DNA from 3 places in the Duganella hordei genome. Region 2 is predicted to be linked to each of the others. Evidence: predicted binding sites of a transcription regulator. Region 2 holds the regulator's gene; each other region holds the start of a gene.
The links. The regulator HrcA, encoded in region 2, represses chaperone genes, less so after heat shock. The targets are predictions, from matches to a motif close to TTAGCACTCNNNNNNNNNGAGTGCTAA.
Positions count from the first base shown of each region.

Region 1: the regulator HrcA is predicted to act here: its motif matches at 1,672-1,698, upstream of groES (co-chaperone GroES).
Region 3: the regulator HrcA is predicted to act here: its motif matches at 2,714-2,740, upstream of rpoH (RNA polymerase sigma factor RpoH).

Region 1 covers NZ_BPWI01000008.1:202,312-212,936, reverse strand. The annotation lists gene groL (chaperonin GroEL) at 1-1,238, opposite strand, end outside; gene groES (co-chaperone GroES) at 1,296-1,586, opposite strand; gene ABWW33_RS19670 (YdcF family protein) at 1,827-2,969, opposite strand; gene ABWW33_RS19665 (TonB-dependent receptor) at 2,975-5,485, opposite strand; gene ABWW33_RS19660 (ROK family transcriptional regulator) at 5,626-6,750, shown strand; gene ABWW33_RS19655 (MFS transporter) at 6,764-8,134, shown strand; gene araH (L-arabinose ABC transporter permease AraH) at 8,131-9,114, opposite strand; gene araG (L-arabinose ABC transporter ATP-binding protein AraG) at 9,111-10,625, opposite strand, start outside.
Region 2 covers NZ_BPWI01000015.1:36,793-47,417, forward strand. The annotation lists gene leuS (leucine--tRNA ligase) at 1-1,604, opposite strand, end outside; gene ABWW33_RS25990 (DUF6597 domain-containing transcriptional factor) at 1,711-2,478, shown strand; gene ABWW33_RS25995 (VOC family protein) at 2,554-2,919, shown strand; gene map (type I methionyl aminopeptidase) at 2,965-3,774, shown strand; gene ABWW33_RS26005 (barstar family protein) at 3,775-4,101, opposite strand; gene ABWW33_RS26010 (ExbD/TolR family protein) at 4,101-4,526, opposite strand; gene ABWW33_RS26015 (MotA/TolQ/ExbB proton channel family protein) at 4,554-5,213, opposite strand; gene dapB (4-hydroxy-tetrahydrodipicolinate reductase) at 5,213-6,019, opposite strand; gene ABWW33_RS26025 (outer membrane protein assembly factor BamE) at 6,050-6,691, opposite strand; gene fur (ferric iron uptake transcriptional regulator) at 6,960-7,388, shown strand; gene hrcA (heat-inducible transcriptional repressor HrcA) at 7,482-8,498, opposite strand; gene ABWW33_RS26040 (HAD family hydrolase) at 8,578-9,285, opposite strand; gene ABWW33_RS26045 (metallophosphoesterase) at 9,380-10,625, shown strand, end outside.
Region 3 covers NZ_BPWI01000002.1:256,318-266,942, reverse strand. The annotation lists gene ftsY (signal recognition particle-docking protein FtsY) at 1-963, shown strand, start outside; gene ABWW33_RS05445 (cell division ATP-binding protein FtsE) at 980-1,636, shown strand; gene ftsX (permease-like cell division protein FtsX) at 1,633-2,553, shown strand; gene rpoH (RNA polymerase sigma factor RpoH) at 2,809-3,708, shown strand; gene ABWW33_RS05430 (hypothetical protein) at 3,785-4,048, opposite strand; gene ABWW33_RS05425 (hypothetical protein) at 4,201-4,719, shown strand; gene ggt (gamma-glutamyltransferase) at 4,737-6,500, shown strand; gene ABWW33_RS05415 (cytochrome P450 family protein) at 6,489-7,631, opposite strand; gene lepB (signal peptidase I) at 7,757-8,443, shown strand; gene ABWW33_RS05405 (ABC transporter ATP-binding protein) at 8,533-9,273, shown strand; gene ABWW33_RS05400 (CPBP family intramembrane glutamic endopeptidase) at 9,270-10,625, shown strand, end outside.

The DNA of each region.
Region 1 (10,625 bases), on a different contig from region 2:
GGCACGATGCCTTCTTCCACGGCAGCGCGGGTAGCGTGCAGTGCATCTTCAACGCGGGCTTTCTTCTCTTTCATTTCAACTTCGGTGGCTGCACCGACTTTGATCACGGCAACGCCGCCGGCCAGCTTGGCCACGCGCTCTTGCAGTTTTTCACGGTCGTAGTCCGAGGTCGCTTCCTCGATCTGCACGCGGATTTGCTTGACGCGGCCTTCGATGGCGGCAGCCTGGCCAGCACCGTCGATGACGATGGTGTTTTCCTTGCCGATTTCGATACGCTTGGCCTGGCCCAGCTCTTCCAGCGAGATTTTTTCCAGGGTCATGCCGACTTCTTCAGCAACCACTTGACCGCCGGTCAGGATCGCGATGTCTTCCAGCATGGCCTTGCGACGGTCGCCAAAGCCTGGGGCCTTGACTGCGCAGGTTTTCAGGATGCCGCGGATGTTGTTCACAACCAGGGTGGCCAGCGCTTCGCCTTCGATGTCTTCGGCGATGATCAGCAGTGGACGGCCGGCTTTCGCGACTTGTTCCAGTACCGGCAGCAGGTCACGGATGTTGGAGATTTTCTTATCGCACAGCAGGACGAATGGATTGTCCAGGATGGCGACTTGCTTCTCTTGGTTGTTGATGAAATATGGCGACAGGTAGCCGCGGTCGAACTGCATACCTTCAACGATGTCCAGCTCGTCGTTCAGCGACTTGCCGTCTTCCACGGTGATGACGCCTTCCTTGCCGACTTTTTCCATCGCTTCAGCGATGCGGTCGCCGATCGACGAATCCGAGTTGGCGGAGATCGAGCCGACCTGGGCGATTTCCTTGGTGGTGGTGCATGGACGGGCGATGATGGCGATCTGCTCGACGGTAGCGGCAACCGCCTTGTCGATGCCGCGCTTCAGGTCCATTGGGTTCATGCCGGCGGCAACGAACTTCATGCCTTCGCGGACGATGGCCTGGGCCAGCACGGTGGCGGTGGTGGTGCCGTCGCCGGCGTTGTCGCTGGTGCGGGAAGCAACTTCCTTGACCATTTGCGCGCCCATGTTCTGCAGCTTGTCTTTCAGTTCGACTTCCTTGGCAACGGATACGCCGTCCTTGGTGACGGTAGGGGCGCCGAACGAGCGTTCCAGCACGACGTTGCGGCCTTTAGGGCCCAGGGTGACTTTGACTGCGTTGGCGAGGATGTTGACGCCTTCAACCATTTTGGCGCGCGCTGCGTCGCCGAAAATTACTTCTTTAGCTGCCATGTTGTTTCTCCAGAATTAGGTGATTGCTAGTGCAAACTACTAGTGCAATGCGGTCAATTATTTGACGACGATTGCCATGATGTCTTCTTCGCGCATGACCATCAGTTCCTGACCGTCGACTTTGACGGTTTGGCCGGCGTATTTGCCGAACAGGACGCGGTCGCCTACCTTGACATCCAGCGGACGGACTTTGCCGTCTTCCAGAATCTTGCCATTGCCGACGGCGAGCACTTCGCCTTGATCCGGTTTTTCAGCAGCCGCATCAGGGATGATCAGGCCGGACGCAGTTTTGGTTTCCTGGTCGAGGCGTTTGACGATTACTCGATCGTTCAAAGGGCGAAGGTTCATACAAAACTCCTTAAATTTAACAATGGTACAGTTTGTTGTTGTATCAGTAATCTTATTACAACGGAAAGTTTGGCCGAGAGCGCTGTTAGCACTCCCTTGGAACGAGTGCCAATTATAGGGACGACCTTGGGGTATTTCAAGGCGAACTGTTTGCGTGTGCGCAAAAAAGAGGGGGAATGATGCAGATATGACTACGTTTTGATGCGCCGGGCGCCTGGGCGCCCGGCATTCCTGGAAAGATCAGGGGTCCAGCGGATCGGCGGGGTCGATGCGCAGCGACTTGGCCGACGGCCGGAAGGTCAGCTCGGTGGGCGACAGCCGCGTGCCGACGGTGCCGGGCGGGTAACCCAGCTCTTTCTGATTGCGCGCGGCGAACTCCGCACTTTCTATGTAGCGGCTTTGGTCGACGTTGGTGATGATCAGGCTGTCTTTGTCCAGCGGCGCCCCCATCGCGGCCAGCCGCCGCGTCACGTTCCGCAAATTCGTCGTGGTGTGGCGGGCATACGGCTCGATGATGATGGATTCCGCCGGCACGCCGAAACGTTCGATCAGGGCCCTGCGCATTTCAACCGCCTCGACAAACCGGCTTCCTTTCGGATGCACCGAGGCGCCACTCAGGATCACGAAAGGCGCTTCGCCGTCCGCAAAGCGCTTGGCGGCCATCCGCACGTTCAGTTTGCCCCGCGCGCTCAACGCCATCGAAAGAGTTTCCGGACCGACGCCCGGAATGATAATCGCCGTATAGCGATAGAGCTTCCAGTCGATGATGCGCGCGCGCCCGAGCGCTGCAGCGTTGTGGGCCATGTCGAGCGGCTCGAAGGCGACGGCGTCGTTGCGGTCGTTTACATCAAGCAAGGCGATCGCAAGTCTGAGGCTGGGATCCAGGCTCGGCACCGGATCGTCTTCGCCAGCCTCGGCCAGCCAGACCGCATCCTTGACCGTCGCGTTGAAACGCGCGCTGCCGGCCGCATCGATCGGACCGTCGATGAGCGGATAGTGTGGCGCCATACCCAGGCCGTACACCTGGATGATGCTGTTCAGGCCGCGAAGCTCGCGCGCCACCTGGGCCTGCGCCCCATCGTCGGCCAAGGTCGCTTTTCTCCAGGATGACGCCGGCGCCTTGGCGGCGGCCGCCGCGATGGCTTCGATTTCCGCGTCGGTCCACAGGCCGGCATTCAGCACGCAGCCCGGTTCCTGTTTGCATGCGTCGATGCGTGCGCGGCGGCCGGCCAGGACGGCGGTGCCGGGGCGGGCTGTCCCCATGTCCACCAGCGCCGGAAACAGCCGGTTGGCCAGCAGCGACCAGTGCTGGTCGCGCACCGGCGCGGCATGGACCTGCTGCGCCAGCAGCAGCGAGAGGGCGATGACAGTCTTCTTGATCATATGACTCACCATGCCTTGCTCAGCACCAGGCGGAAATTGCGGCCGAACACGGGACGTCCGTAAATCGCTTCCCTGCTGCCTTGTCCGGCCAGCGTATCCGTTCGGGTGTTGCCTTCGGTCAGACCCTTGGCGTTGGTCAGGTTGTCTCCGACGACCTGGAGCCTCCAGTTGCCGCGGCTGACGGACGCGCCCGCGCCGAGGGCGTGGTATGCAGGCATCGCGGTGGCCTCGAAGAAGTCGACGTAGCGCTTGCCCGTGTACGAGTAGCTGCCGTACAGCTCGACAAGGTTGTCGCCTACATTGAAATTGAAATTCGGGCGGATGTTGCCGAATACCCTGGGCTCGCGGATGATCTGGTTGCCGACCACCTTGGAAGGATCGGCGCCGGTGGCGCTGACGAAGTTCCGGTATTGCGGATCCTGCAGCGTCAGCGAGCCGTTGATATAGAAGCGGTCCGTCAAGTGCAGCGCGCCGTCGAACTCGGCGCCGCGCACCACGGCCTTGCCGAAGAACGGCACGGTCTGATCGTTGCGCCCCGTCACCGGGTTGAAGGCGATGAAGGAGGCGTTGAGCGGATCGAATTGCGTGTAGAAGCCGGTCACATACAGATAGGAGCGGCCGGCGGTCATTTTGAAACCCACCTCATATTGATCCGCCTTGGTCGTCAGGACCAGCGGATCGACCGAGGCTGCCACCTGCATCGACGGCGGCACCTCCAGGTGCGACACCCTGGCGTAGCCGCCGAAGCGCTGCGAGAAATCGTAGTTGGCGCCGAGCGTCCAGTTGACGGTGTCGGTGTTGTACTTGTGCGCCTGCCTGTCGCCGGTGAAGGCGCGCGTCGTGTCGTCGGCCAGGGTGGCCGGATCACCCAGGTTCAGCTGCTTGGTCAGCAAGGCGTAGCCGTCGTAGTGATAACGCTCTTTGCGGACGCCGCCGTCAAGGCGCAGCCCGTCGAACACCTCCCACGTATCGTTGACATAGAGCGCGCCCATTTTGGCGTCGATGTCGCCCTGGTTCAGCGTGGTGGTGTAGCGCAGCACGCCCTTGTCGGTAACGTAGCCAAGCACCGCGCCGGAAGCGGAGTAGGCGACCAGGTCGAGGGTGCGCGGCTTGCCCTGCACCTCGATCAGCATGTCGTTGTAGACCGACTTGCTGGTCTGGCCGTAGGTGCTGCCGTAGAAACCGATCTTGACGTCGTGGTTGCCCAGGCCGGTCTGGAAATTTCGCGTGATATTGATATCGGCCTGATTCGAGTAGAAGTCCGAACCGGCGGCCCGGTATTGCGCCTGCATCACCAGGCCGGAGGCCAGCGCGGGATTGTAAGCCTGGGTGCCGTTGGTGCCGGCGATCGCGTAAGCCAGATGGTCGACGGCGCCGAACGCGGTCTTGGCGGCGTTCATGAAGCCGCCGGCGAACTGGGTGGCGTCGGCCGGGTTCGAGGTGGAATAAAACGCGTCGAAGTCCAGCGTGCCCTTGGTCATGCCGCCCTTGGCCGACAGCTGCCACTTGCCGAGATCGCCTTCATAGCGCACGCCGATATTGCCGTATTCGAGGTGGCGTCCATCGGCCAGGTCGCGCGTGTCGGTCTGCAGCTTGCCGGCGCCGTCCAGGTATTTCTGGGGCACGCTGCGCAGCGACGGCGAATTCATCGTGCCGTCGAAGTAATCGATGTACTTGTCGAGCGACACCGCCGGGTTGCGCGGATCGGAGATCGGGATCGGCAGGTAGAAGGTGTTGTGGTCGTTCAGGTAGTTGGCGCTGACCGTCAGCGTGCCCGAGTCCAGCACGCGCTTGATGTTGCCGCGGATCTGGCCGCCTCGGTCGTTGGGGAAGCCGTTGTCCCGATGGCCGTCATCCTGGCGCACGAAGCCGCCGACGGCGTAAAAAGTCTTGTCGTCGATCTTGCCCGCCTGGTAGGCGTCGATGCGCGCGAGGCCGGTGGTGCCCAGCGTCACCTGCGCCTTGCCCTTGGTCGTCTCGGTGCCGGTGACCGTGCCGCTGTTGACGATGGCCGCCGCCTGGCTGGCGTAGATCGAGGCCGGTCCGCCGCGCACCACCTCCAGGTTTTTGGTCATCAGGTCGTAACGGTTCAGGCTGTCGCCGCGGAAAAAGAAGCCGTTGATTTCCGTGAACAGCGGCAGGCCGTCCTGCTGGAACAGCGCCAGGCCATCGTCGGTCGGAATGCCGCGCACGCGGGTGATGTTCTGCACCTCGCCCCCGGTGGCCTCGACCTGGATGCCAGGCAGCTTGCCCAGCAGGTCGGCCATGTTTTGCGGGGCGAGTTTTTGCACATCGTTCTGCGACAGCGAGTTCACCGCATAGGACACGTCGAAACGGCGCTGGGGACGGGCCGACCCTGTAACGACCACGCTGGCGATGTCGGCTTCCTCACCCGGCTGCGCCGTCGGCGCGGGGCCGGATTCCGCCGGCACAGCCTGGGCGAACGCCGGGCCGGCCATGGCGCACAGGGCGCCGATCGCCCAGCCGTGGGCGAGCGTATTTTTTCGTTTCATCATATTTCTCCGGTTGAAAATGGATGGGGGCAGCTGTCGAGCCGGAGTATAGCCACGGCCTTTTGGTATAATTATTTATTACTTGTAAAATAAATAGAATATGACAGGCGTGTGACAAGAATTGCCTTTATATAAATGAATGTATGAAAATTGCGCGTCTAAAACTGTCTTCAGAAGAAAAACGTTTGTTATGGCAGCTTCGGACCAAGGGACCGCTGCCGCGCACCGAACTGTCGATGGCGCTGCAGGTGAGCAATTCGGCCTTGACCAAGCTGTCGCGCAACCTGATCAGCATGGGCTTGGTCGAGGAGCAGGCCTCGTCCGATACCAGCGGCCGCGGCCGCCCAACCGTGCCGTTGACGATCTCGGCCGCAGGCGGCTTCGCGGTGGGTGCGACGGTGCACAAGGGCGTGCTGGAAATCGCGCTGGTCGACTACGCCGGTGGCATCATCGCGCTGACCAGCGAGGCGGTCGGCGCGCCCGACCCGCTCGGTTTCGCGCAACTGCTGGAGCAGCGGATCACCGAACTGTCGGCCAAGCACCGGCTTCTCGGCGGACGCTTTCTCGGCGTCGGCGTCGGCCTGCCGGGGCCGCCCCGGGGCCGCGACGGTGGACAGTGGAACATCGTCAATGACTTGCCGGGATGGCGCAATGTCCCGCTGCGCCAGATACTGGACAACGCGCTGGGCTTGCCGACCATGCTGGAAAATGACGCCAACGCGTCCGCGCTGGCCGAGTACTACCTGAACGACACGATACGGCGCTCCTCGACGGTGGTGGTGTTTTTGCTGGGGTACGGCATCGGTGCGGGCGTCATCGAGGACGGGCGTCTGCTCAAGGGCGAGTTCGGCAGCGCCGGCGACATTGGCGGGCTGTACCCGATGGACCGGCCGCGCCCCACCACCATGGACCTGCTGTCGGTGCTGCGCGAAGCTGGCTGTCCGATCCAGTCCATCGCGCATTTCGACGAGGCCAGCGTCGGCCACGAAGCGCTGATCGAACGCTGGCTGGACCGGGCGGCCGGGCAGCTGGAATCGGTGGTCAACAGCGCGATCTCCTGGTTCGATCCGGGCGAGATCATCTTTTCCAGTCCGCTGCCGGAATCCATCATGGTCCGCCTCGCCGCCAGGCTGAACCGGGGCCAGCTGCGCTGGCCCGAGCACCGGCAGGCTACCGAAATCCGCGTGTCGCGGCTCGGCGGCAGTTCGATCGCACTGGGCGCCGCGCTGTTGCCGATACACGCGTCCACCGCGGTTTCCTTCTGGTAGGGGACCGGCGATCATGGGCCGTTATCTCGACAGGATGAAGGCGGACCGGCACTTGATCGGCTATTCGAGCGGCAATTTCGGCAAGAACCTGATGCTTGGCAGCGTAGACGTGACGCTGCTGTTTCTGCTGACGGACCTGCTTGGCATCGACCCGCAAAGCGTCAGCTTGCTGATGCTGCTGGTCTTCGGCGCTGACCTGGTGCTTGACCTGGGCGCGGGCTGGTTGGCGGCTTGGGCGCAAAACAGGGGCACGGGCTACCGGCGCCTGATCGTATTGGGCACGCTGCCGTGTGCCGCCGCGTTTGTGCTCATCTACAGCCTGCCGTTGCTGGGGGCGAAGAGTATCGCGGCGATTGCCCTGGTCATTATCTTTTTCCGCGCGGCGTACGCGGTCATCGACGTCCCCCACAACAGCCTGCTCGCGCGTGTCGCCGCCGACAGCCGCGCGCGCGGGCGCGCATCCGGATATCGCACCGTGTTCAGCTCGGCGGCCAGCGCGCTCATCGCTACCGTGCTGGTGCCATTCATGGTCACCGCCGGCCAGCCCGCCACCGCCGGCCAGTTGTCCCGGCTGGGCGTGACAGGCGGGACGGTGTTTTGCGCGGCGATGTGGTTCGCGGCCTGGTCGGCGCAGGAAGAGGACGGCCGCGGAGAGCGCCAGGTGCGGCCGTCCGCGAGGATAGTCATCCTGCCCAAGCTGGACCGGCTGTTCGGGGCCTTCGCCATCGTCGCCTTGGTCACCGGATTTGCGACCCCGGTTTTCTCCAAAATGATGCTCTACATATCGACGTATGTGTTGAAGGAGCCGGGTTTCGCCGGTCGGATTTTACTGACCATCACCCTGGGCCAGCTGGCCGGCGCCGCGTTATGGATATTCCTCGTCCGCTCCCGCGACAAGACCGTCTTGCTCGCTGCCAGCCACGGCATGGCCGGCTGCGGCGTCTGGCTTTTCTCGATGGCGGGAGAGCACACGTGGTGGTTGACGGCTTCGGCGGCGCTGATCGGCGTCGGCTTCGGCGGCGTGTTCATGCTGCCCTGGGGGATACTGGCGGACATGACGGATTTCGCCGAATTCCGCCATGGCGAGCGGCGCGAGACGGCCACTTTCGCCACCGTGCTTGTCCTGCTCAAGGCTGGCGGCGTGGGATCCGCGGTCGCCATAGGCTGGACCTTGGGAAAGCTGGGTTACGTACCCGGTGTCGCGCAATCCGACGCCGTCATCCAGGGCATGAAGCTGCTTGCCTTTGGCGTGCCGATCCTGGGTTCACTCATCGCGATCGCGACGCTGCGACGCCTGGCGGTCGGGCATGAGGTGCATGCCCGCGTTGTTCGGGCTAACCTGGAGCGGCAGCGCCGGCTGGCCGCCGCGTCCCGGCCGGTTTAGCGGCGTTCGCCGCGCGTTTTCAGCTGGTCCAGCAGCACGGCGGCCAGCAGGATCACGCCGCGCATCAGGTACTGGTAGAAGGCGTCGACGTCCAGCAGGTTCATGACGTTTTCCACCGTGCCCATGATCAGCACGCCGATCAGCACGCCGAACATGCGCGCCTTGCCGCCCTGCAGCGACACGCCGCCCAGCACGCAGGCAGAGATCACGTCCAGCTCGAAGCCCTGGGCCGCGTTCGGCTGGCCGCTGGTGATGCGCGACGCCAGGATCAGGCCCGCCATCGCGGTCACCAGGCCTTGCAGCAGGAAGATCCATACGCGCAGCCGCTCGACGCGCACGCCGGCCAGGCGCGCCGCTTCCGGATTGCCGCCGATGGCCAGCGTATTGCGGCCGAATACCGTCTGGTTCAGCAGCACGCCGAACACCAGGAAGCAGCAGGCGCACACCAGCACCGGCAGCGGCAGGCCGAAGACGCGGGTGTCGCCGAAGTCGATGAAGGCGTCGTTGCTGATGCCGACCGCCTGGCCCTTTGATACGATGAAGGCCAGACCGCGCACCATCAGCATCGTCGCCAGGGTGGCGATCAGCGCGTTGACGCGCAGGTAGGCGATCAGCACGCCGTTGCAGGCGCCGATCAGCGCACCGGCGGCCAGGCCGGCGCCGACGGCCAGCAGCACGCTGCCGCTTTGCTCCAGCACGATGGCGCCCAGCACGCCGGCGAAGGCGATGGTCGAGCCGACCGACAGGTCGAAATCGCGCGAGGCGAGGCACAGCATCATGGTGCAGGCGACCATGCCGATCTGCGCCACCGACAGCATCAGGCCGACCACGTTGGTCAGCGAGAAGAAGTTCTCAACGGTGACCGCCAGCACGGCGAACAGCACCACGTAGGCCAGCGGCATGCTGTATTCCACCAGCCACTGGCGCTGGGCGTTGGACGCCGCGGACGGCGCGGCGGGATTCAATTGTGAGACGTTCATGCGATGCTCCGTGTGGGAAGTGCGGGAGTTTCAATAGGGGTGGGGATGACCGAATCGGGCAGCGCAAGGCGCAGCACCTCGGTCTCGCTGGCCTGGGCGCGCGGCAGTTCGCCGCAGATTTCGCCTTCGCGCATGACGATCACGCGGTCGGAGATGCCCAGCACCTCCGGCAGCTCGCTCGACACCACGATCACGCAGCAGCCGCGCTCCGCCACTTCGTGAATGATGCGGTAGATATCGTTCTTGGCGCCGACGTCGATGCCGCGCGTCGGCTCGTCGAGGATCAGCACCTTCAGGCCGGGTTCGGCCAGCCAGCGCGCCAGGATCACCTTCTGCTGGTTGCCGCCGGAGAGCAGGCGGATCTCCTGCTGGCGGTTCGGCGTCTTGATGCGCAGGCGGGCGATGTACTCCTCGGCCAGCGCCGCTTCCTGCTTGTGGCGCAGGAACAGGCCCGCGCGCAAATCGTTGCGGCGCACGCTGATGTTGATGTTCTCCGCCACCGAGGCCGTGGCCAGGATGCCTTGCTCCTTGCGGTCCTCGGGACACAGCACGATGCCGGCGGCAATCGCGGCGGAAGGGCCGCCGGTGGACACGGTCTGGCCGTCGAGCACCACGCTGCCGGCGCTGCGCACATCGGCGTTGTACAACAGGCGCATCAACTCGCTGCGGCCGGCGCCGACCAGGCCGAAGAAGCCGAGCACCTCGCCGCCGCGCACCGAAAAGCTTTGCGGGCCTTTCACGTGCTTGCCGGCCAGGCCTTGTATCTTCAGGCGCTCTTCGCCGAGCGGGCGGGCGCGGTAGTCGTAGATGTCGCTCAGTTCGCGGCCGACCATGTCGCTGATCAGGCGCTCGCGCGGCACGTCGGCCATCACGTCGTGGGTGACGATCTTGCGGCCGTCGCGGAAGATGGTGCAGGCGTCGCACAGTTCGTACAGCTCTTCGAGGCGGTGCGAGATGTAGATCAGCGTGCGGCCGGCGGCGCGCAGTTCCTTCACGAGGCGGAACAGGATCTCGGTTTCGCGGTGCGACAGGCTGGACGTCGGCTCGTCGAAGGCGATGACCTGGGCGTCCTGCATGATGGCCTTGCAGATCTCGACCATCTGGCGCTGCGCGATCGACAGGTCGGCCAGCTTGGCGTCCGGCGCCAGGTCGACGCCGATGGCGGCCAGCTTCTCGGCCACGATACGGTAGGCTTTCGGCTTGTCCAGCAGGCCGAAACGGGTGGGCATGCGGCCCAGCAGCACGTTCTCGGCCACCGTCAGTTCAGGCACGTATTGCAGTTCCTGGTGGATGATGGCGACGCCCGCCTGGATCGCGTCCTTGGAGCTGCCGAAGCGGCATTCCTTGCCGTCGACCAGCAGGCGTCCGCCGTCCGGCTTGTACTGGCCGCCGAGGATCTTGAGCAGCGTCGACTTGCCGGCGCCGTTCTCGCCCAGCAGGCCGTGGACCTGCCCGGCGTGCGCGGCGAAGCTGACGCCGTTGAGCGCCTTCACGCCCGGGAAGACCTTGCT
Region 2 (10,625 bases):
TAGTCATTGCGCTCGTCGACCATCTTGTCCGCACCCGGCGAGGTATAGCGCATGTAGTACCACGACGAATCGACGAAGGTGTCCATGGTGTCGGTTTCGCGGCGCGCGGGCTTGCCGCACTGCGGGCAGTCGCACTTGAGGAAGGCTTCGTATTTGTTCAGCGGGTTGCCGGTACCGTCGGGTACGCAGTCTTCCGGCAGCACCACCGGCAGGTCTTTTTCCGGCACCGGCACCACGCCGCAGTCGCCGCAATGGATCATCGGGATCGGCGTGCCCCAGTAGCGCTGGCGCGAGATGCCCCAGTCGCGCAGGCGGAAGGTGATCTTCTTCTCGCCCAGTCCCTTGGCTTCCATGTCGGCGGCCACGGCGTCGACCGCTTCCGCGTAGCGCAGGCCATCGTATTTGCCGGAGTTGGTGACGATGGAGATGTCCTTGTCGCCATACCATTCCTGCCAGGCGTCGGCGGAGAACTCCTTGCCTTCGGCCTTGATGACCTGCTTGATCGGCAGATTGTATTTCTTGGCGAAGGCGAAGTCGCGCTCGTCGTGCGCAGGCACGCCCATGACGGCGCCGTCGCCGTAGGTGATCAGCACGTAGTTGCCGACCCAGACCTCGACCTGATCGCCGGTCAGCGGATGGGTGACGAACAGGCCGGTCGGCATGCCCTTCTTCTCCATCGTCGCCATGTCCGCTTCGATGACGGAGCCCAGCTTGCACTCGGCGTTGAACGCGGCCAGTTCCGGATTGGTCTGCGCGGCGTGGATCGCCAGCGGGTGCTCGGCCGCCACGGCGGCGAAGGTCACGCCCATGATGGTGTCCGGACGGGTGGTGAAGACGTACATCTTGCCGTCCTGGATCAGGGAGCCGTCGGCGCCCTTGATCTGGTGCGGGAAGGCGAAGCGCACGCCGGTCGACTTGCCGATCCAGTTGGTCTGCATGGTGCGCACACGCTCGGGCCAGCCTGGCAGCTTGTCGTCGACATAGGCCAGCAGCTCGTCGGCGTAGTCGGTGATGCGGGCGTAGTACATCGGGATTTCGCGCTTTTCGATCAGCGCGCCCGAACGCCAGCCGCGGCCGTCGACCACCTGCTCGTTGGCCAGCACGGTCTGGTCGATCGGATCCCAGTTCACGGTGCCGGTCTTTTTGTAGATGATGCCTTTTTCCAGCATCTTCAGGAACATCCACTGGTTCCACTTGTAGTATTCCGGCTTGCACGCGGTCATTTCACGCGACCAGTCGATCGCCAGGCCCATCGACTCCATCTGCTCGCGCATGTGGGCGATGTTGGAATAGGTCCATTGCGCGGGCGGCACGTTGTTGGCCATCGCCGCGTTTTCCGCCGGCATGCCAAACGCGTCCCAGCCCATCGGCATCAGCACGTTGTAGCCGTTCATGCGCAGATAGCGGTACATCACATCGTTGATCGTATAGTTGCGGACGTGACCCATGTGCAGCTTGCCCGATGGGTAAGGCAGCATCGAGCATGCGTAATACTTGCCTTTCGGGAAACGCGGGTCGTGCTCGACGGCTTTGTAGGCGTCGATGGCTTTCCAGTGGGATTGCGCGGCTTTTTCTACGTCGGCGGGACTATATTTATCTTGCATGGTGGTGTGGCGCCAAAAGTGAATATGAACCGGACATTATACTGGCTGAAGCGCCAATAGCGCACGAGAGTCGGCCCCGGCAACCCTCTGAGGTAAGATAGTTCCCATGCTTTACCGCGAATATCCCCCTCATCCCGCCCTTGCCGCCCATGTGGAGTGCATGTGGACGGCCTGCGTGGCGGGCGTCGCGTCCGGGCAAACCCACACGCACCGGGTGTTGCCGGACAATTGCGTCGACATCCTCTGGCAGGACGGCGGCCAGGCCGGTTTTGCGGTGGGCATGATGACCAGCGCCATCCAGGTGGCCAGCAGCGGGCCCGTGCGGACGGTGGCGGTGCGCTTCAAACCGGGCGCCGCCGGGGTTTTCCTGGCCTTGCCGCTGCACGTGCTGACCGACCAGCGCGCCGATATCGACCAGTTGTGGGGCCGGAGCGAGGCCGACCGGCTGGCCGACGGGCTGTGGACCGGAGAGCTATCCGACCATCAGCGCATAAAATTAATTGAAAAACAACTCCTGCAACGCTTGGCCGAACGCGTCGCGGACGGCGGCGCGGGCGCCGATGCGCTGGTGCGCCGGGCACTGTCCGCGCTGGACGCCAGCGGCGGCGGCCTGCGCATCGAGGACCTGGCGGCGCGGATGGGCGTGTCGCGCCAGCACATGGCGGCGCAGTTCCGCGAGCGGGTCGGCCTGTCGCCCAAGCTCTATGCCCGCATCTGCCGCTTCCGCCGCGCCACCAGTGCGCTGAAAGCCGCTGCAGCGCCGGACTGGGCGCAACTGGCGCTGGACTGCGGCTATTTCGACCAGTCCCACCTGATCCACGAGTTCCAGGAATTTTCCGGCAGCGCCCCGGAGCGCTTCCTGCTGGCGGCCTAGCTTCCATTTTTACAATCGCCGCCGCTGGCTATGTGCCAAGATGATGTTTTCAACATCTTCATGGAGACAGGCATCATGATCAAGGGACTACGTACTGCGGCATATCCGGTGGCGGACCTGGCCGCCGCCAAGGCCTGGTACGGCAAGGTGTTCGGCACCGGGCCGTATTTCGACCAGCCTTTCTACGTCGGCTTCAACATCGGCGGCTTCGAACTGGGGCTGATACCGGACGGCACGCCGGGCACCACCGGCAGCATGGTCTACTGGGGCGTGGACGATATCGAGGCCGAAGTCGCGCGCATCGTGGCGCTGGGTGCCACCTTGCCGGGGGCGATCCAGGACGTCGGCGAGGGCATCAGGACGGTCGAACTGGCCGACCCGTTCGGCAACCTGCTTTGCCTGATCGACAACCCGCACTTCGATTTGGCAGCAGTCCGCTAGCGGATGTGGCACACTACTGCCTCTGAAAAATAAAGAGGTAGTGCCATGTCCCGCCGTAACGCCAACCTGATCAAGTCGCCCGAGCAAATCGTCCTGGCGCGTGTCGCCGCCCAGCTGGCGGCCGATGTGCTGACGATGATCGGCCCGCACGTCAAGGCCGGCGTGACCACCGGCCACCTCGACAAGCTGTGCAACGACTACATCGTCAACGTGCAGCAGGCGATACCTGCCAACGTCGGCTACGGCGGCTTCCCGGCCACCGTGTGCAGCTCGGTCAACCACGTGGTCTGCCACGGCATTCCGGCCGACGACGAGGTGCTCAAGGATGGCGACATCATCAACATCGACGTGGCCGTCATCAAGGATGGCTGGCACGGCGACACCAGCCGCATGTACTACGTCGGCGAGCCGTCGAAATCGGCGCGCAAGCTGGTCGAGACGACGTATTCGGCGATGTGGGCCGGCATCCGCGCCGTCAAGCCGCGCGCCACCTTGGGCGACGTCGGCTTCGCGATCCAGACCATCGCCGAGAAGGCCGGCTACAGCGTGGTGCTGGACTACTGCGGCCACGGCATCGGCATGGTGTACCACGAGGAACCGCAGGTGACGCACTACGGCCGTCCGGGCCAGGGCGTGGTGCTCAAGCCGGGCATGCTGTTCACGATCGAACCGATGATCAACGCCGGCCGCGCGGCAACCAAGGAATTGAGCGACGGCTGGACCGTCGAGACGCGCGACAAATCCTTGTCGGCGCAGTGGGAACACATGGTGCTGGTGACCGAGACCGGGTTCGAGGTGCTGACGCTGGCGCCCGGCGAAACCGGCGCCAAGGCGCAAATCCCTATCGCCGGCTGATTATTTCAGCGTCAGCTTCAAGGCCGGCTTCTCGCCGTAATCTTCGTAACGCTCGTTGATGCCGGCCACGCAGTACGCCACCTCTTCCAGGATATCCGGCACGGCGGCCTTCATCGCCCCGGCGTCCTGGATGACGATCTCCAGCACCTCGTTCGGCTTCAGGCGGAACTTGCTCATGCCGTCTTCATCGCGCAGATAGCTCAGACAATCGACCCAGGCGTCCATCGTGTTGCCGTAGCCGTCGGGGAAGCCCATCGCCGCCTTGCAGGCCGCGTGGAAGCTGCCGAAATCGACGATCGCCGCGCCGTTCAATTCTGCGGTTGCCATTATTTTTTCTCTTTCCTGGGGTCCGTCACGAATCCCAACTTCGTCAATCCGTTCGACTGCGCCGCCGCCATCACCTGCGCCACCACTTCGTAGCGGGTGTCCTTGTCGGCACGCAGCTGCAGTTCCGGCTGCGGGTCCAGTTTGGCCGCTTCGACCAGGCGCTTTTCCAGCCCATCCTGCTCGACCGCGTCGTCGTTCCAGTAGATCTTGCCGGCGCCGTCGATAGACAGCGTCACCGTGGCCGCCTGCTGCGGACTGGCTTGTGCCTGCGCCTTCGGCAGGTCCAGCTTGACGGCGTTGGTGAACATCGGTGCGCTGAGGATGAAGATCACCAGCAGCACCAGCATCACGTCGACCATCGGCGTGACGTTGATGTCGGCCATCGGCCCCGGATTGCGGTGGTGGTTGAATGCGCCAAAGCTCATGCTTGCTCCCGGCAGTGGATTACCTGCTTATTTTGTCAGATACGCGTGCAGGTCGTGCGCGAAGGCGTCCAGCTCGGCCAGGGTCAGCCGGTTGACGCGGTTGAAACCGTTATACGCCAGCACCGCGGGGATCGCCACCGTCAGGCCGATGGCCGTCATGATCAGCGCCTCGCCGACCGGGCCGGCCACCTTGTCGATCTGCACCGTGCCGCTGGCCGACACATTGGCCAGCGCGTGGTAGATGCCCCACACGGTGCCCAGCAGGCCGACGAAGGGCGCGGTGGCGCCTATCGACGCGAGCAAGGTCAGGCCGCCTTCGAGCCGGTTGGTGGAGCGCTGGATCGCCACGCGCAGCACGCGCGTGACCTGCGCCGCATGGTTCATCTCGCCGCCCAGCGAAGCACGGCCGGAGGCGGCCAGCTGCGCCGCGCCCTGCTGCGCCAGCGGCAGGAAAATCTGCTCGGGATCGGCCAGGGCCAGCGTGGCGACACCGTCCGTCATCGACGGCGCGTCCCAGAACCCCTGCACGGCCGGTGCGCTGCGGCGGATGCGCCAGGCGGCATAAGCCTTGGCCAGGATGAAGAACCAGCTCACCAGCGACATCGCCAGCAGCACCAGCGCCACGATGTGGCTGATGGTGTCGCCCTGTTCCCAGTAGCTGGCCAGGGTGAAGTGGTTGGGCGTCATCAGTTCAGCGCCAGCACGTCGTTCATGTCGTACAGGCCGGTGGCCTTGTCGGCCAGGAAGCGGCAGGCGCGCAGCGAGCCGTGCGCATAGGTCACGCGGCTGCTCGACTTGTGGCTGATCTCGATGCGCTCGCCGGTGCCGGCGAACAGCACGGTGTGGTCGCCGACGATGTCGCCGCCGCGGATGGTGGCAAAGCCGATCGACGACGGATCGCGCTCGCCGGTCACGCCTTCGCGGGCGTAGACGGCGCAGTCCTTCAGGTCGCGGCCCAGCGCGTCGGCCAGCACTTCGCCCATCTTCAGCGCGGTGCCGGACGGCGCGTCGACCTTGTGGCGGTGGTGCGCTTCGATCACTTCGATGTCGTAGCCGACCGACAGCGCCTTGGCGGCCTGCTGCAGCAGCTTGAGCGTGACGTTGACGCCGACGCTGAAATTGGGCGAGAACACGATGGCGGTTTTCTTGGCCGCCTCGGCGATCGCCGCCTTGCCCGCCGCGTCGAAGCCGGTGGTGCCGATGATCATCTTGATGCCGTGCTCGGCGCAATAGGCCAGGTGCTCCAGCGTGCCTTCCGGACGGGTGAAGTCGATCAGGAACTGGGCGCCGGCCAGGCCCTTGGCGAATTCCGATTCCACCAGCACGCCGGCCGGCTTGCCGAGGAAGGCGGCAGCGTCGCTGCCGACGTTGGCCGAACCGGCGCGGTCCAGCGCGCCGGACAGGCGCGCGTCCGGCGCGTCCAGCACCGCTTCGATCAGGATGCGGCCCATGCGGCCGCCGGCGCCGGCGATGGCGATGTTCATGTCAGTCATGCTGCTGTCCTCGTGTTTGTTCGTTGGTGCTTATTTCTTGTCGTTCGTCACCGTGACGCCGACCGGCGACGCGGCGGCGTTGTCGCTGCCGGCCGGGATCGGCGAGGTGTTGCCGACCGGCCGGGCGTCCGGCACGTCCAGGTTTTTCTTGACCTTGGGCGCCGGGCCGGCGATGCGGGCGATGTATTCTTTTTCGGTCGGCAGGTTGCCGCCTTCCCAGCGCGCGACCTTGTTGTCCTTGTCGAAGAACACGATCACGCGGCTGGTGGTGATTTCGCCGTTGCCCTTGGCCATGCGGAACGCGTAGTCCCAGCGGCTGGCGTGGAAGGGGTCGGTCAGCAGCGCGGTGCCGAAGATGAAGCGCACCTGGTCCTGGGTCATGCCGACCTTCAGCTGCGCCAGCATTTCCTCGGAGACGAAGTTGCCCTGCTGGATGTCCGGACGATACGGCGAGAAGAACCACATGAACTTCTGCAGCTGGGTGATGGTGGTCGTTTGCGCGCCCTTGTTGGCGTCCAGCGTGGCACCGGTTTCTTTCACTGCGGTCGATTTCTCGCCCAGCGTGGTGTTGGAAGCGCAGCCGCCCAGCGCCAGCGCGACGCACACAGCGCCTGCGAGCCGGGGAGTGAAACGGTGCAACAAAGACTGCGATAAAGCCTGGGTGACGCGCATGGTTGTCCTCAATCTGATCGAGCGGAAGTGCCGAAAAACGCCATATCATAAAGCACAAGCCGCGACATGGGGCTGCGTGGGCACTCGAAGAGATCGCATTATCCAGCAAATCGGATGTTATGTCCTTGTTTTATAAAGAATAATTGTAAAACATTGCAAATGTAAATTTCCCCCCGGCGCGCGCCGCGGGGGCGATTTAGCTGCGGCGGCACCCGGAGTGCGTTAAACTGTCACCTCGCACCGCCAACCACATTATAGAGTCTCGACCATGGGTAACAATCCTACCGATCTGAAGGCCAGCGGCCTGAAAGCCACGCTGCCACGCCTCAAAATCCTGGATATTTTCCAGAACAGCGAAGTGCGCCACCTGACCGCCGAGGATGTCTACAAGATCCTGCTGGCCGACAATATGGATGTGGGCCTGGCCACCGTCTACCGCGTGCTGACCCAGTTCGAGCAGGCCGGCCTGCTGAACCGCAACCACTTCGAAACCGGCAAGGCCATCTTCGAGCTGAACGAAGGCTCGCACCACGACCACCTGGTGTGCCTGGACTGCGGCCGCGTGGAGGAATTCTTCGACGAGGCAATCGAAACGCGTCAGCAACTGGTGGCGAAAGAGCGCGGCTTCAAGATCGCCGAGCACGCGCTGGCGATCTACGGCAACTGCACCAAGACCGCCTGCCCGCACCGCCCTTGAAAATCCGGGGTCAGATCCGACATTTGGACACGGGCTCTACCGTAGCAGCCGCTACGGTAGAGCCCGTGTCCAAATGTCGGATCTGACCCCGGATTAGTTGTGGCTCAGCGCGTTCGATAGCAGCTTGGCGGTGATGTCGACGATCGGTATCACCCGCTCGTAGGCCATGCGCGTCGGGCCGATCACCCCCAGCGTGCCGACGATCTTGCCGTTGGCCGTGTACGGCGCGGTGACCACGCTCATCTCGTCCATCGGCACCAGGCTCGATTCGCCGCCGATGTAAATCTGCACGCCGCTGGCCTTGCTCGACACGTCGAGCAGCTGCATCAGCCCGGTCTTCTGCTCGAACATGTCGAACATCTGCCGCAGCGACGTCATGTTCGACGACAGGTCGCTGACCGACAGCAGGTTGCGCTCGCCCGCGATGACCATGTCGTCCGAGTTGTCGGCCATCGCCTCGCTGCCCGCCTCCACCGCCGCCTGCATCAGCCGCCCCATGTCGTCGCGCAGCTGGCGCAGCTCGTGCTGCAGCCGCGTGTGCACCTCGTCGAAGGCCAGCCCGCCGTAGTTCTGGTTGATGTAGTTGGCCGACTGCACCAGCTGCGCCGGGCTGTAGTCGACGTCGGTCAGCAGCAGGCGGTTCTGCACGTCGCCGGTCGGGCCGACGATCACCAGCAGGATGCGCTTCTCGCCCAGGCGCAGGAATTCGATCTGCTGGAACACCGACTCGCGCCGCGGGCTGAGCACCACGCCGGCGAACTGCGACAGCGACGACAGCATCTGCGCGGCGTTGGAAATCATCTTCTGCGGCTGCGGCGCCTGCAGCCGCATGCGCCCCTCCACCGATTGCTCGTCCAGGTGCTGCACCGTCAGCAGCGTGTCGACGAAGATGCGGTAGCCGCGCGGCGTCGGCACCCGGCCGGCCGAGGTGTGGGGACTGGCCACGTAGCCCAGCTCCTCCAGGTCGGCCATGATGTTGCGTATCGTCGCCGGCGACAGGTCCAGTCCGGAGATCTTGGACAGCGCGCGCGAGCCTACCGGCTGGCCGTCCGCGATGTAGCGTTCGACCAGGGCCTTGAGCAGTGTTTGTGCGCGTGTATCGAGTTGCATGTTGAGTCTATCGAGGTAGTTCCGTCGGGTTTGCTTCTATTATGCACGCTCCGCGCCGGACGGGGGCCGCGGCGTGGCGTCAATGCCGCATTTGCTCGCGTACCCAGGCCAGAAGTTCGTCGAACGAGGCGCAGATGGCGTCCGGCGCGATGCCGGCCTCGAGGTGCGCGCTGCCGCCGCCACGGTTCATCCATACCGCCCGCAGCCCCGCCCCTTGCGCGCCCTGCACGTCCAGCCGCAGGTCGTCGCCGACGTAGACCGCGTCCCGCGGCGCCACCCCCATCGCCTCGCAGGCGGCCAGGAAGATGTCCGGGTCCGGCTTGGCGCGGCCGAACCTGGCCGACGCCAGCGTGTATTCAAAATGGTGGTGCAGCCCTATGACTTCAAGATCGGCATTGCCGTTGGTGATCACGCCCAGCCGCAGCATGCGCTGCAGCTCGGCCAGCGCCGGGACCACGTCGGCGAACGGCGTGACGGCGTTGCGGCACTCGGCGAAGTGGCGCATCGCGCCTTCCACATGGACGGCGTCCTCGCCGGTTTCGGCAAACACGTCCAGCAGCGCCTGGCGGCGCAGCTGGTACAGGTCGGTCACCAGCTCGGGCCGGCGCTCCAGCAGCGCCATGCGCATGGCGCGCAGCTCGGCGATCGTATATTTGCCGGTCACCTTGGGCGCGCGCTCGGCCAGCCAGGCGTGCCAGCTGACTTCCGCCGCCGCGATGACCGGGCCGATCGGCCACAGGGTATCGTCGAGGTCGAACAACAAGGCGTGGGGGCGGCGTGAGGTCATGGCGGGCCAAAAATAGTGGACAAGCGGTATTGTCGCACCGATCACGGCGCCGTGACGGCATGGTAAATTATTGGATTACTCAGCCGGAGATGCCGTGTTCCCGACCACTCTTTGCCGTCCAATGCCGGCCCTGGCGCTGGCCTCGCTGCTGGCCGGCTGCGCCACCGCCGTCCAGCAGCCGGACTTTTCCTCGTTCGTGGTGATGGGCGACAACGGCGCCGCCGTGGCGCGCGTGCTGGTCGCCGCGCCGGCCTGCCCCGACATCGTCATCGACGGCCGCCCGCTGGCGATGGCCGTGCGCGCGCCGGCCGCCACCATCGCGCTGCGCTCCACGCCATCGGCGCCGGCCGACTCCAGGCCGGCCAGCTTCCCGCTGCTGACCTGCGAGGCGCCGCTGCCGGCGGGCGGCCAAGGCGCCACCGTGCTGGGCCGCGCGCTGCCGCTGCCGAAGGCCGAGCCGCAACGCATCGTCGTCATCGGCGACACCGGCTGCCGCCTGCAAAAGAGCAGCGCCAGCTACCAGGCCTGCAACGACGGCGCCGCCTACCCGTTCGCCGCCGTGGCGGCCCAGGCCGCCGCCTGGCGTCCGGACCTGGTGATCCACGTCGGCGACTACCATTACCGCGAAAACGCCTGTCCCGACGGCGACGCCGGCTGCGCCGGCAGTCCCTGGGGCTACGGCTGGGACGCGTGGAACGCCGACTTCTTCGCCCCCGGCGCGGCGCTGCTGCGGGCGGCGCCGTGGATCATGGCGCGCGGCAATCATGAAAGCTGCCCGCGCGGCGGCCAGGGCTACTGGCGCTTCCTCGACCCGCGCCCGCTGCTGGCCGGCCGCGACTGCAACGCCGACGCCGACGACGCCGTCGGCAACTACAGCGATCCCTACGCCGTGACTATCGGCCAGTCCACCCAGCTGATCGTCATGGACACCGCCGCCACCACGTGGAAGGGCCTGAAGCCGGGCGACCTCGGCTACGACAAATACCGCGAGCTGTACCGCAAGGTCGACGCGCTGTCGCGGCAGGCGCCGCACAACATCGGCATCACCCACCACCCGCTGCTGGGCATGGGCGCCGACCGCAAGGGCGACGGCCCCATCGTGCTGCTGACGGGCGACGCCGGCCTGCAGCAGGCGTTCGGCTCGCTCAACCCGCAACTGCTGCCGGCCGCGATACAGACCATGCTGTCCGGCCATGTGCACCTGTGGGAACAGGTCAGTTTTTCCAGCGGCCACCCGAGCCAGCTGATTTCCGGCTTTTCCGGCACCGCCGAGGATATCGTCCCGCTGCCCGAGCGGCTGCCGGCCGGCGCCACGCCCGCGCCGGGCGCGGTGGTCGACA
Region 3 (10,625 bases), on a different contig from region 2:
ACCGTTGAAACCGCCCCCGCCGCCGCTGCCGTCGAGCCGCTGCTGCCGATCGAAGAGCCGGCGCAGAAACTGTCGTGGATGTCGCGCCTGAAGGCCGGCCTGTCCAAGACCTCGAACAACCTGTCCATCCTGTTTGTCGGCGCCAAGATCGACGACGCGCTGTACGACGAGCTGGAAGCGGCGCTGCTGATGTCCGACGCCGGCATCGACGCCACCCAATACCTGCTGGACGCGCTCAGGCAAAAGGTCAAGGACGACAAGCTGCTGGACGCGGCCGCCGTCAAGGCCGCGCTGAAACAGCTGATGATAGACCTGCTGCTGCCGCTGCAAAAGCCGTTCGAACTGGGCCGCCATAAACCGATGGTGATGATGATTTCCGGCGTCAACGGCGCCGGCAAGACCACCACCATCGGCAAGCTGGCCAAGCACATGCAGGCCAACGGCCAGTCGGTGCTGCTGGCCGCCGGCGACACCTTCCGCGCCGCCGCCCGCGAGCAGCTGATGGTCTGGGGCCAGCGCAACAACATCACCGTCATCTCGCAGGAGTCCGGCGACCCGGCCGCCGTGTCGTTCGACGCCGTGCAGTCCGGCAAGGCCAAGGGCCTGGACGTGGTCATGATCGACACCGCCGGCCGCCTGCCGACCCAGCTGCACCTGATGGAAGAGCTGAAAAAGATCAAGCGCGTCATCGGCAAGGGCCTTGAAGGCGCACCGCACGAAACGCTGCTGGTGATCGACGGCAATACCGGGCAAAATGCGCTGGCGCAAGTCAAAGCCTTCGACGACGCCCTGCAGCTGACCGGCCTGGTGATCACCAAGCTCGACGGCACGGCCAAGGGCGGCGTGCTGGCGGCGATCGCCCGCGTGCGTCCGGTGCCCGTGTATTTCATCGGCATCGGCGAAAAGATTGAAGACCTGCAGCCGTTCGTGGCTGCCGAATTTGTCGAAGCCCTGCTTGGATAACCCTTCGGATCCTTACATGATCGAATTCCGGAACGTCTCGAAACAATATTCCCCCGATGCGACGGCGCTGCGCGACGTCACGCTCACGGTAGAAAAAGGCGAACTGGTCTTTCTCGCCGGCCCGTCCGGCGCCGGCAAATCCACGCTGCTGAAGATGATCGCGGCCATGGAGCGCCCCAGCGCCGGCCAGGTCATCGTCAACGGCCAGGACATCGCCCGCATCAAGCCGGCCGCCGTGCCTTTCCTGCGGCGCAACCTGGGCCTGATTTTCCAGCAGCAGCGCCTGCTGACCGACCGCTCCATCCTGGCCAACGTCATGCTGCCGCTGCTGGTCACCGGCGCCTCGCGCAGCCAGGCCGAGCAGCGTGCCCGCGCCGCGCTCGACAAGGTCGGCCTGCTCGAACGCGCCCATGCCCAGCCGCTGGCCCTGTCCGGCGGCGAGCAGCAGCGGGTATCGATCGCGCGCGCCATCGTCAACCGGCCGCAAGTGATCCTGGCCGACGAGCCGACCGCCAACCTGGACCGCGCCAGCGCCAACAAGGTGCTCGATGCGCTCAAGGCCTTCCACTCGGTCGGCGTGACCTGCGTGATCTCCAGCCACGACGAGCAAATGCTCGACTCGGCCGCGCGCGTCATCCACCTCAATCAAGGTCAGCTGGAGGTGGCGGCATGACGCACTGGTTCCGCCAACACCGCTACGCGCTGGCCGCCGCGCTGGTCCACCTGCGCCGCTCGCCGGGCGGCTTCCTGTTCAATATATTAGTGGTGGCGATCGCGCTGGCGCTGCCGTTCACCGGCGTCACCCTGCTCGACAATGTGCGGCCGATGTCCGAGCAGCTGTCGGTCGATCCGGAAATCAGCGTGTTCCTCAAGCAGGACACGCCGCGCGAGCAGGCCGAGGCGCTGGCCGCGCCGCTGCGCCAGACGGTCAAGGACAAGCAGGCCAAGATCATCTTCACGCCGCGCGAAAAGGCGCTGGACAACCTGAAGGACAAGAGCGGCCTGGCCGACGTGCTGACCACGCTGGGCGAGAACCCGCTGCCCGACAGCTACGTGCTCAAGCTCGACGCCTTCCGCAACGCCCAGGCCGGCGGCGACGTCGACCTGCTGGCCGAACAGATCCGCGCGCTGCCCGGCGTCGACACGGTGCAGGTGGACTCGGCCTGGGTCAAGCGCCTGGCCGCGCTGCTCAACGTGCTGCGCCTGGCCCTGCTGCTGCTGGCCGCGACCCTGGGCACGGTGGTGGTGGCGGTGATCTTCAACACCATCCGCCTGCAGGTGATGACGCAGCGCGAGGAAATCCTGGTGTCCAAGCTGATCGGCGCCACCGACAGCTTCATCCACCGCCCCTTCTATTACACCGGCGCCCTGCTGGGCCTGTGCGCCGGCGGCCTGGCGCTGGGCGCGGTGTCGCTGGCGCTGCGCCCGCTGAACATCGCGATTGCCGAATTTGCAAGATTGTACGCGTCCGAGTTCCAGCTGGCGCCGCTGCCGCCGCTGGCCATGGGCGCCCTGCTGGCGCTGTCCGCCGGCCTCGGCCTGATCGGCGCGCTGCTGTCCGTGCAGCGCCATCTGTCCAAGCTCAACTGACCCCTCAACCTTTCCGTGCGTCCGCGCACGGAAACGACTCCCGCCCCGCCCTATCATTAAGCTTGGCCTAAGCTCCAACGCGCATGCTTGATTTATCAGAAGCCATGATGCTTAAAAACGTCATAGTATTTTTACTATCAGGGCGATAAATATCTGGTGATTGGCACTCAACGAAGGAGAGTGCTAATATATGTGAACTGAAGAGCAAATGAGTTCTCTGCAGCAACAGTCACACCATCGAGCAAAGGAATGAAAATGAATATGATGTCCGCACCGACTGCATTGGTCCCCGCCACCAATAGCGCACTGGGACTCGGGTTCACTGGCAACCTGGGGAACCTGGACGCCTATATTTCGGCCGTCAACCGCCTGCCGATGCTGACCCACGCTGATGAAATCTCGCTGGCCAAGCGGCTCAAGGAAAAGAACGACCTCGGCGCCGCCCAGGAACTGGTGCTGTCGCACCTGCGCCTGGTGGTGTCGATCGCGCGCGGCTATCTGGGCTACGGCCTGCCGCACGCCGACCTGATCCAGGAAGGCAATATCGGCCTGATGAAGGCCGTCAAGCGCTTCGACCCCGACCAGGGCGTGCGCCTGGTGTCGTACGCGATGCACTGGATCAAGGCCGAGATGCACGAGTACATCCTGAAAAACTGGCGCCTGGTCAAAGTGGCGACGACGAAGGCACAGCGCAAGCTGTTCTTCAACCTGCGCAGCCACAAGACCGGCCTGGACGCGATGACGCCGGCGCAGATCGACAGCCTGGCCAAGCTGCTGGACGTCAAGCGCGAAGAAGTGATCGAGATGGAAACCCGCTTGAGCGGCCGCGACATCGCGCTGGAATCGCCGAACGACGACGAGGACGACAAATTCGCCCCGATCGCCTACCTGTCGTCCGAGGCCAGCGAGCCGACCCGCGTGCTGGAAGCCGAACAGGTGACCCGTTTGCAGTCGGAAGGCCTGGAAGAAGCGCTGGGCAAGCTGGACGCCCGTTCGCGCCGCATCGTCGAAGCCCGCTGGCTGGCCAATGACGACGGCTCCGGCGCCACGCTGCACACGCTGGCCGACGAATTCGGCGTATCGGCCGAGCGCATCCGCCAGATCGAATCGGCCGCGCTGAAGAAAATGAAGGGCTCGCTGGCCGCTTTTGTTTAAGCCAGCCGGGTAAAAAATCCCCTCCTGCCCGAACGCATGCAAGATCGCGTTCGGTGCCGCAGGGGATTTTTTTGCTTTACGCTGCCAGGCCCTTGGCCAGCAGCTCGGCGACCAGCTGGTTCATCTCCAGCTCGCGCGCCTTGGCCTGGGCATGCAGCTGCTGCACCAGGTCGCCGTTGAGCTTGACCGCGAACGGCACCAGCCCCAGTTCCTGGTCGCGCTTGCGCTGCTCGCGCTTGTCGACGACGTCGGCCACCTTGCCGAAACCAGCCGCTCCTGGGGCCGCCATCTTGCCCATCAGTTTTTTGGCGTCACTTTTCGCCATGCCGGTTTTTTTCATGAGGGATATCCTGATTGATTCAAAGCAGACATTCTACGCAGCTTGTGCCGGCCGCGCCGACTTAGTTTGAGCCAGCGCTGTCGGCGTGCAGTTCGTGCGCCGCCGGTATGATCTTTTTGTTAAGCTTGCTTCCACTTGGATGGAGGTCCACAATGAAAACCACGAATTTGCGTGCCATATTGCGTCCGATGCTGCGCCAGCTGATCGTCCTGCCCGTGCTGGTCGCCATCATGGGCATGCTGCACGCCTGCGGCTCCGCGTCCGGCATGGGCAAGGCGGCCGCTCCCGCGGCGCAACGCTTCACCGCCACCTACGTGCTGCAGCAAGGCGGCAGCGTGACCATCGCGCAGGCCGCCACGCCAGGCCTGGCCGGCGCCACCGCCAGCGCCCCCGTCGTCAAGCTGGAACGCGTCAACGACAGCCGCTGCCGTGTCGGCGCGGTCTGCGTCTGGGCCGGCTACATCAGCTACAGCTTCACGCTGACCGGCACCGACGGCAGCACCAGCAGCTTCGTGCTGTCCGACAGCATGCCGAACGGCAAGCCCAGCGTCACGCAAAACGGCCTGACGTTCACGCTGGCCGGCGTCGAGCCGCAAGCGGTCCCGGCCAAGAATGAAGCGACGCCGGATTATCGGGTAAGCTTGAGGGTAAGCAACGCTCCCTCATCCTAACCCGACCCAGCGACCACATGACAACGATACGCCGTCCCGCCCGCACCGCCCTCGTTTCTTCCATCATCCTCACGCTGGCCCTGCCGCCGGCCGCCTTCGCCAAGACGCCGGTGGCCACCGGCACCGGCGGCGCCGTCGCCACCATCAGCGAACCGGCGTCGAAAGCCGCGCTGGCCATCCTCAACAAGGGCGGCAACGCCATCGACGCGGCGGTCGCGGCGGCGGCCACGCTGGGCGTGACCGATCCGTTCAGCTGCGGCATCGGCGGCGGCGGCTTCATGGTCATCTACCTGGCCAAGGACAAGCGCGTCATCACCATCGACCACCGCGAAACGGCGCCGGCCAGCTTCACGCCGACGGTGTTCCAGGAAAACGGCAAGGAGATGAACTTCGAGCAGGTGGTCGCCAGCGGCATGTCGGTCGGCGTGCCCGGCGCGGTGCGCGGCTGGCACGAGGCGCTGGACCGCTACGGCTCGATGTCGTTCAAGCAGGTGCTGGCGCCGGCGATCGCCGTCGCCACCGACGGCTTCAAGGTCAACGAGAATTTCTCCCACCTGATCGAGATGAGCCGCGACAAATTCAGCATGTTCCCCGATACCGCCGCGCTGTACCTGAAGGACGGCAAAGCCATCGCGCCCGGCGCCACGCTGCGCAATCCCGGCATGGCCAAGGCCTACCGCGAAATCGCGGCCGGCGGCGTCAAGGTCTTCTACGAAGGCAAGATCGGCCGCGCGGTGGTCGATACCGTCAACCAGCCGAAAGTGGCGGCCGGCGTGCGCGTGCGCTCCGGCAGCATGACGATGGCCGACCTGGCCAACTACGAAGTGCGCCTGCGCCAGCCTGTGCACAGCACCTATCGCGGCTACGACTTGTACGGCATGCCGTTGCCGAGCAGCGGCGGCGTTGCCGTGGCCGAAGCGCTGAACATCCTCGAGGGCTACGACCTCAAGTCCATGCCGCGCGAAAAAGCCGAGCACCTGTACATGGAAGCGAGCCGACTGGCCTTCGCCGACCGCAACGCCTACCTGGCCGACCCGGAATACGTCGAGGCGCCGGTGGCCGGTCTGCTGAACAAGGATTACGCCGCGCGCCGCCGTGAACTGATCAATCCGGCCCAGGCCAGCGTGCAGGCCCCGGCCGGCGACCCGTATCCATTCCAGAACGACGTCAGCGTGCCGCTGCGTCCCAACGCCAACAAGCTGCTGGCCGAAGGCGCGCACACCACCCACCTGACGGTGTCGGACAAGGACGGCAACATCGTCTCCTATACCTACACCATCGAATCGTGGGGCGGCAGCGGCATCACCGTGCCGGGTTACGGCTTCCTGCTGAATAACGAGATGACGGACTTCGATTTCTCCGGCCCGCATCCGAACGTGCCGGAAGCGGGCAAGCGCCCGCGCAGCAGCATGTCGCCGACCCTGGCGTTCAAGGACGGCAAGCCGGCGTTCTCCGTCGGCAGCCCTGGCGGCGCCACCATCATCACCACCGTGCTGCAGACGATCTTCAACTACGTCGACCTCGGCATGTCGATGCCGGACGCCGTCAACGCGCCGCGCCTGTCCGAACGCAACGGCATGGCGACCGATGTGGAACCGGGCTTCGCCGGCACCCCGCAAGCGCTGGCGCTGGAGAAGAGCGGCCAGCACTGGAGCAAGACGCCGGAGGAAATCGGCGCCGCCAACGCGCTGGTGTTCAACCCAGACGGCACCGTCACCGCCGTCAGCGAAGGCCACCGCCATGGCGTCGGCAGCGCGCTGGTGCAGAAATCAGCGCACTAGGCTGAATAGCGGGATGCGGGCGTTGGGCGAACGGCGGTAAGTCCAGTTCAACGCCTTCAGCATCGCCGCCCCAGGGGCGACGGCGATCGCCGACATCAGCGACTCCATGGCGCCGGTGGCGATCGCACAGGCCAGCGCATTGCCAGGGCAGGCGTGGATGCCATGGCCGAAACCGAACTCGCGGCCCTTGCCCAGCGGATCGCGGCTGGCGGCGGCCAGCACCAGCAGGATTGTTTGGCCGGCCCTCAACTGCGCGCCGCCGATCTCGCAATCCCGCGCGACGAAGCGGCGCGTGTTCTGCACCGGCGGATCGAAACGGCTCACCACCCGCACCAGCGCTGCGGCGTCTTCCGGACCGCTGCGTTCTTCCTCCGGCTGGCGCGCCAGCGCCAGCACGCTGTTGCCGACCAGGCCAGCCGTGGCTTCATACGTCTGCGACAGCAGGCCGACCAGATTGGCCAGCAAGGCGTGCGATTCGTTCCACCCCACCGCCTCTGCCTCCGCAATCACCAGCGACAGCAAGCTGCCCTCCGAGGCAGCCGTTGCGCCGCGCATCAGCGTCTTGAAGCTCTCCAGCAGCGCCTGCGCCGCCATGTGGGCGCGCTCGATTTGCGAAGCGTCGCTGAACGGTGACAGGCAGGCCACAAACTCGCCCATCCATGACGCCACCGCAGGCAGCTGGCTGTCCGCAAAGCCGATCAGGCTGGCCATGGCCGACACCGGCACCTCGAACATCCACGACGCCAGGCCATCATCACGCCACAGCTCAGCGCCTATCCGCGCCGCGCGCCGCCGGGCCTCATCGGTGCCGACACCGGCCAGCGCCCGCTGCAAGGCCAGCTTGGGCTGCGTGTGCCGCTCGCCATCATTCATGCGCACCAGCGCGCCGAACACCTGGCCCGCCGCGCCGCCCGCAATCGCCGCCGGCACCGGCTCGGCCAGCGGCCGCACGCGGCAATCCGGGTGCTGCATCACCGCTGTCACGCCGGCGGCGCTGGCGGCGATCCACAAGCCGAGGCCGTCGTCGAAATGCAGCCCTTGCCGCGCGGCGAGGCTGTCGTAATATGGATAGGGATCGGGATGCGTGACCGCGTCCAGCGCGTTTCGGGGAGGAGTGTGAGAGGTCGTCATGTGGATAGAATGCCAGCAATTTCACCGCGATAGTTAGGCCGGCGCCGAAGCAAGGCCGTTGCTAAGCCATGTTTAAGGATACAACGTCAACATGCCGCTACGGTATCGCTCACAAGGGAGATGAAATGAAAAACTGGATGCGCGCCAACAAGGGCTTCTTGCTGTTCCTGATGCTGTTCGGGATCTTCCGCACCGCTGTCGCCGACTGGAATCCTATCCCGTCCGCCTCGATGCACCCCAACCTGCTTGAAGGCGACGTGGTCTTCGTCAACCGCCTGGCCTACAACGTCAAGGTGCCGCTGACCGACATCGTCATCGGCACCACCGGCGAGCCGCAGCGCGGCGACATCGTCACCTTCTCGTCGCCCACCACCGGCATCCGCCTGATCAAGCGCGTGATCGCCTTGCCGGGCGACCGCGTCGAGATGCGCAACGAGCAGCTGATCATCAACGGCGAGCAGGCCGGCTACGCGGCGCTGGGCCACGGCACCGAAACCATCAAGGGCGTGGGCGACCTGGCCGCCGTGCGCGTGCGCGAATCGCTGGGCCAGGCCCAAGGCACCGGGCATCCTATCCAGCTGCTGCCGCAGTTGCAGGCGCGCCGCAATTTCGAGCCGGTCACCGTGCCGCCCGGCCAGTACATGATGTTGGGCGATAACCGCGACAACAGCGAAGACTCGCGCTACATCGGCCTGGTGCCGCGCGCGCTGCTGATCGGCCGCGCCGAGCGCGTGCTGGCCTCGGCCGACATCACCGGCAACTGGCATCCGCGCACCGAACGCTTCGGAATGAGCCTGTATCCCTCCCCGTGATGCAGCCCTTCGCGCCATGGCGATGTTATGATAGCTAGATAATTTCATAACATTGCCGAGGCCGTCATGGCGGCGGCGCGAGGGTTAACATGATCGAATTCCAGGGACTGTCCAAGATCTATGGCGGCTTCAGCGCCGTCAAACCGCTGACGCTGACTGTCAAACGCGGCGAAGTGTTCGGCTTCCTCGGCCCCAACGGCGCCGGCAAAACCACCACCATCCGCATGATGATGGGCATCCTGGTGCCCAGCGCCGGCCACGTGCTGATCGACGGCCTCGATTGCCACGCCGAGCCGGCGGAGGTCAAGCGCCGCGTGGGCTACCTGCCCGACACGCCGATCTTCTACGACTACCTGCGCGGCCGCGAGATCCTGCAATTCGTCGCCGAGATGCACGGCTTCGAGCGCGCCGAGGCGGCCCGCCGCGGCGCCAGCCTGCTGGCCGAGTTCGGCCTCGAGGAAGCGGCCGAGGACTACGCCGTCAACTACTCGCTGGGCATGAAGAAGCGCCTCGGCCTGGCCTGCGCGCTGATCCACGACCCTGCGGTGCTGATCCTCGATGAACCGATCAACGGCCTCGATCCGCGCGCCTCGCGCGACGTGCAGGAGCGCCTGCTGGCGGCGGCTGCGCGCGGCGTCACCATCTTCGTCTCCACCCACCTGCTGGACATGGCGGAAAAGCTGTGCGACCGCGTCGGCATCATCCACCACGGCCAGCTGGCGGCCACCGGCACGCTCGACGAAATCCGCGCAGAGGCTTCGGCCAGCGGCTCGCTGGAAGACGTGTTCCTGAAGATCACCGACGAAGCGGCGGCGGAGAGCGCCGAATGACGCAGCAAACAGCACAACCGCCGACGCAGGCGCGCGCCATCTGGCTGATGACAAAAATGCGCCTGACCCGCCAGCGCAATATGGTGGCCAATAACCTGTTCCGCAAATTCCGCAAGAAGAAGGCGCGCGACGGCATCGCCGGCAAAAAGAGTAGTCTGTGGGTGCTGACCTTGCTGATGGTGCTGTTCATGTCGTTCTCCTTCCTCAGCCTGTCGCGCAACGTGGTGCTCAACATGCAGTGCCACCTGGTGGCCGACAGCGCCTGCAACCAGGTCGACCAGCACGGCGCCCGCCAGGCCAATCTTGAAGCGTCCGCCGTCGAACTGCACAAGGCCCCGTTCGAGCCCGAGCTGGCCGGCGGCCTGACGATGGTGGTCACGCTGCTGTTCGGCATCGCCGTCCTGCTCCCGCTGGGCAGCAAGGAGCTGGCGCAACCCGACTGGGACATGGAATGGCTGGTGACCATGCCGGTCGAACGCTCGACGCTGTTGTGGGGACGGCTGCTGGAGCGCAGCGCCGCCAACTTCAGCGGCATGTTCGCGCTGTTGCCGCCACTGGCCATGATCGCCTGGTATTCGAACCTGGCCTGGTTCGCGCCGCTGGCGGCGCTGCTGGCGGCGCTCATGCTGCTGCCGCTGGCCGCATTGCTGCATACGCTGGCCGACACCGGATTGCGTATGTGGCTGCCGGCCTCGCAGCTGCGCAACCTGCAGGCCGTCACCGGTTTGTTCAGCATGCCGCTGATCTACTTCGTCATGGCGCTTGGCATGCCCGGCGCCAGCGGCTTTGTGATGGACTGGGCGCGCGCCTTCCCGGCATGGGCCGGCTGGACGCCGCCGGGGCTGGTGCTGCAAGCGATGCAGGCGCCCGACTGGGGCCGGGCCGTGCACATCATCGCGATGCTGCTGGCGCAGACCGCGGTGCTGCTGTGGGCCGGGGTAGCGCTGATGCGCTACCAGCTGCGCAATGGCGTCGTCAATTCAGGTTCAAGGGAGAGCGTGCGGCGCAAGCTGCCGGCTGCCTCCAGCGGCAACCTGCGCAGCCGGCTGTCCAACGCGCTGTCGCCGATCAAGCGCCGCGAGCTGCGGCTGCTGAGCCGCGACCGCAACTTCCTGGTGCAAACGCTGCTGCTGCCGGTGGTGATCGTCGTCAGCCAGATGGTCTTCAACGGCAAGCTCAATAGCCTGGCGGAGCTGGGCCAGCACCACACCACCGCCGCCGCCATCGCCTTCGGCATCGGCGTCTACGTGCTGATGCTGTCGGCCTTCCAGACGCTGAACAACGAAGGCCAGGTACTGTGGCTGCTGTACACCGTGCCGCGCTCGATCGAGAGCGTGTTGAAGGAAAAAGCC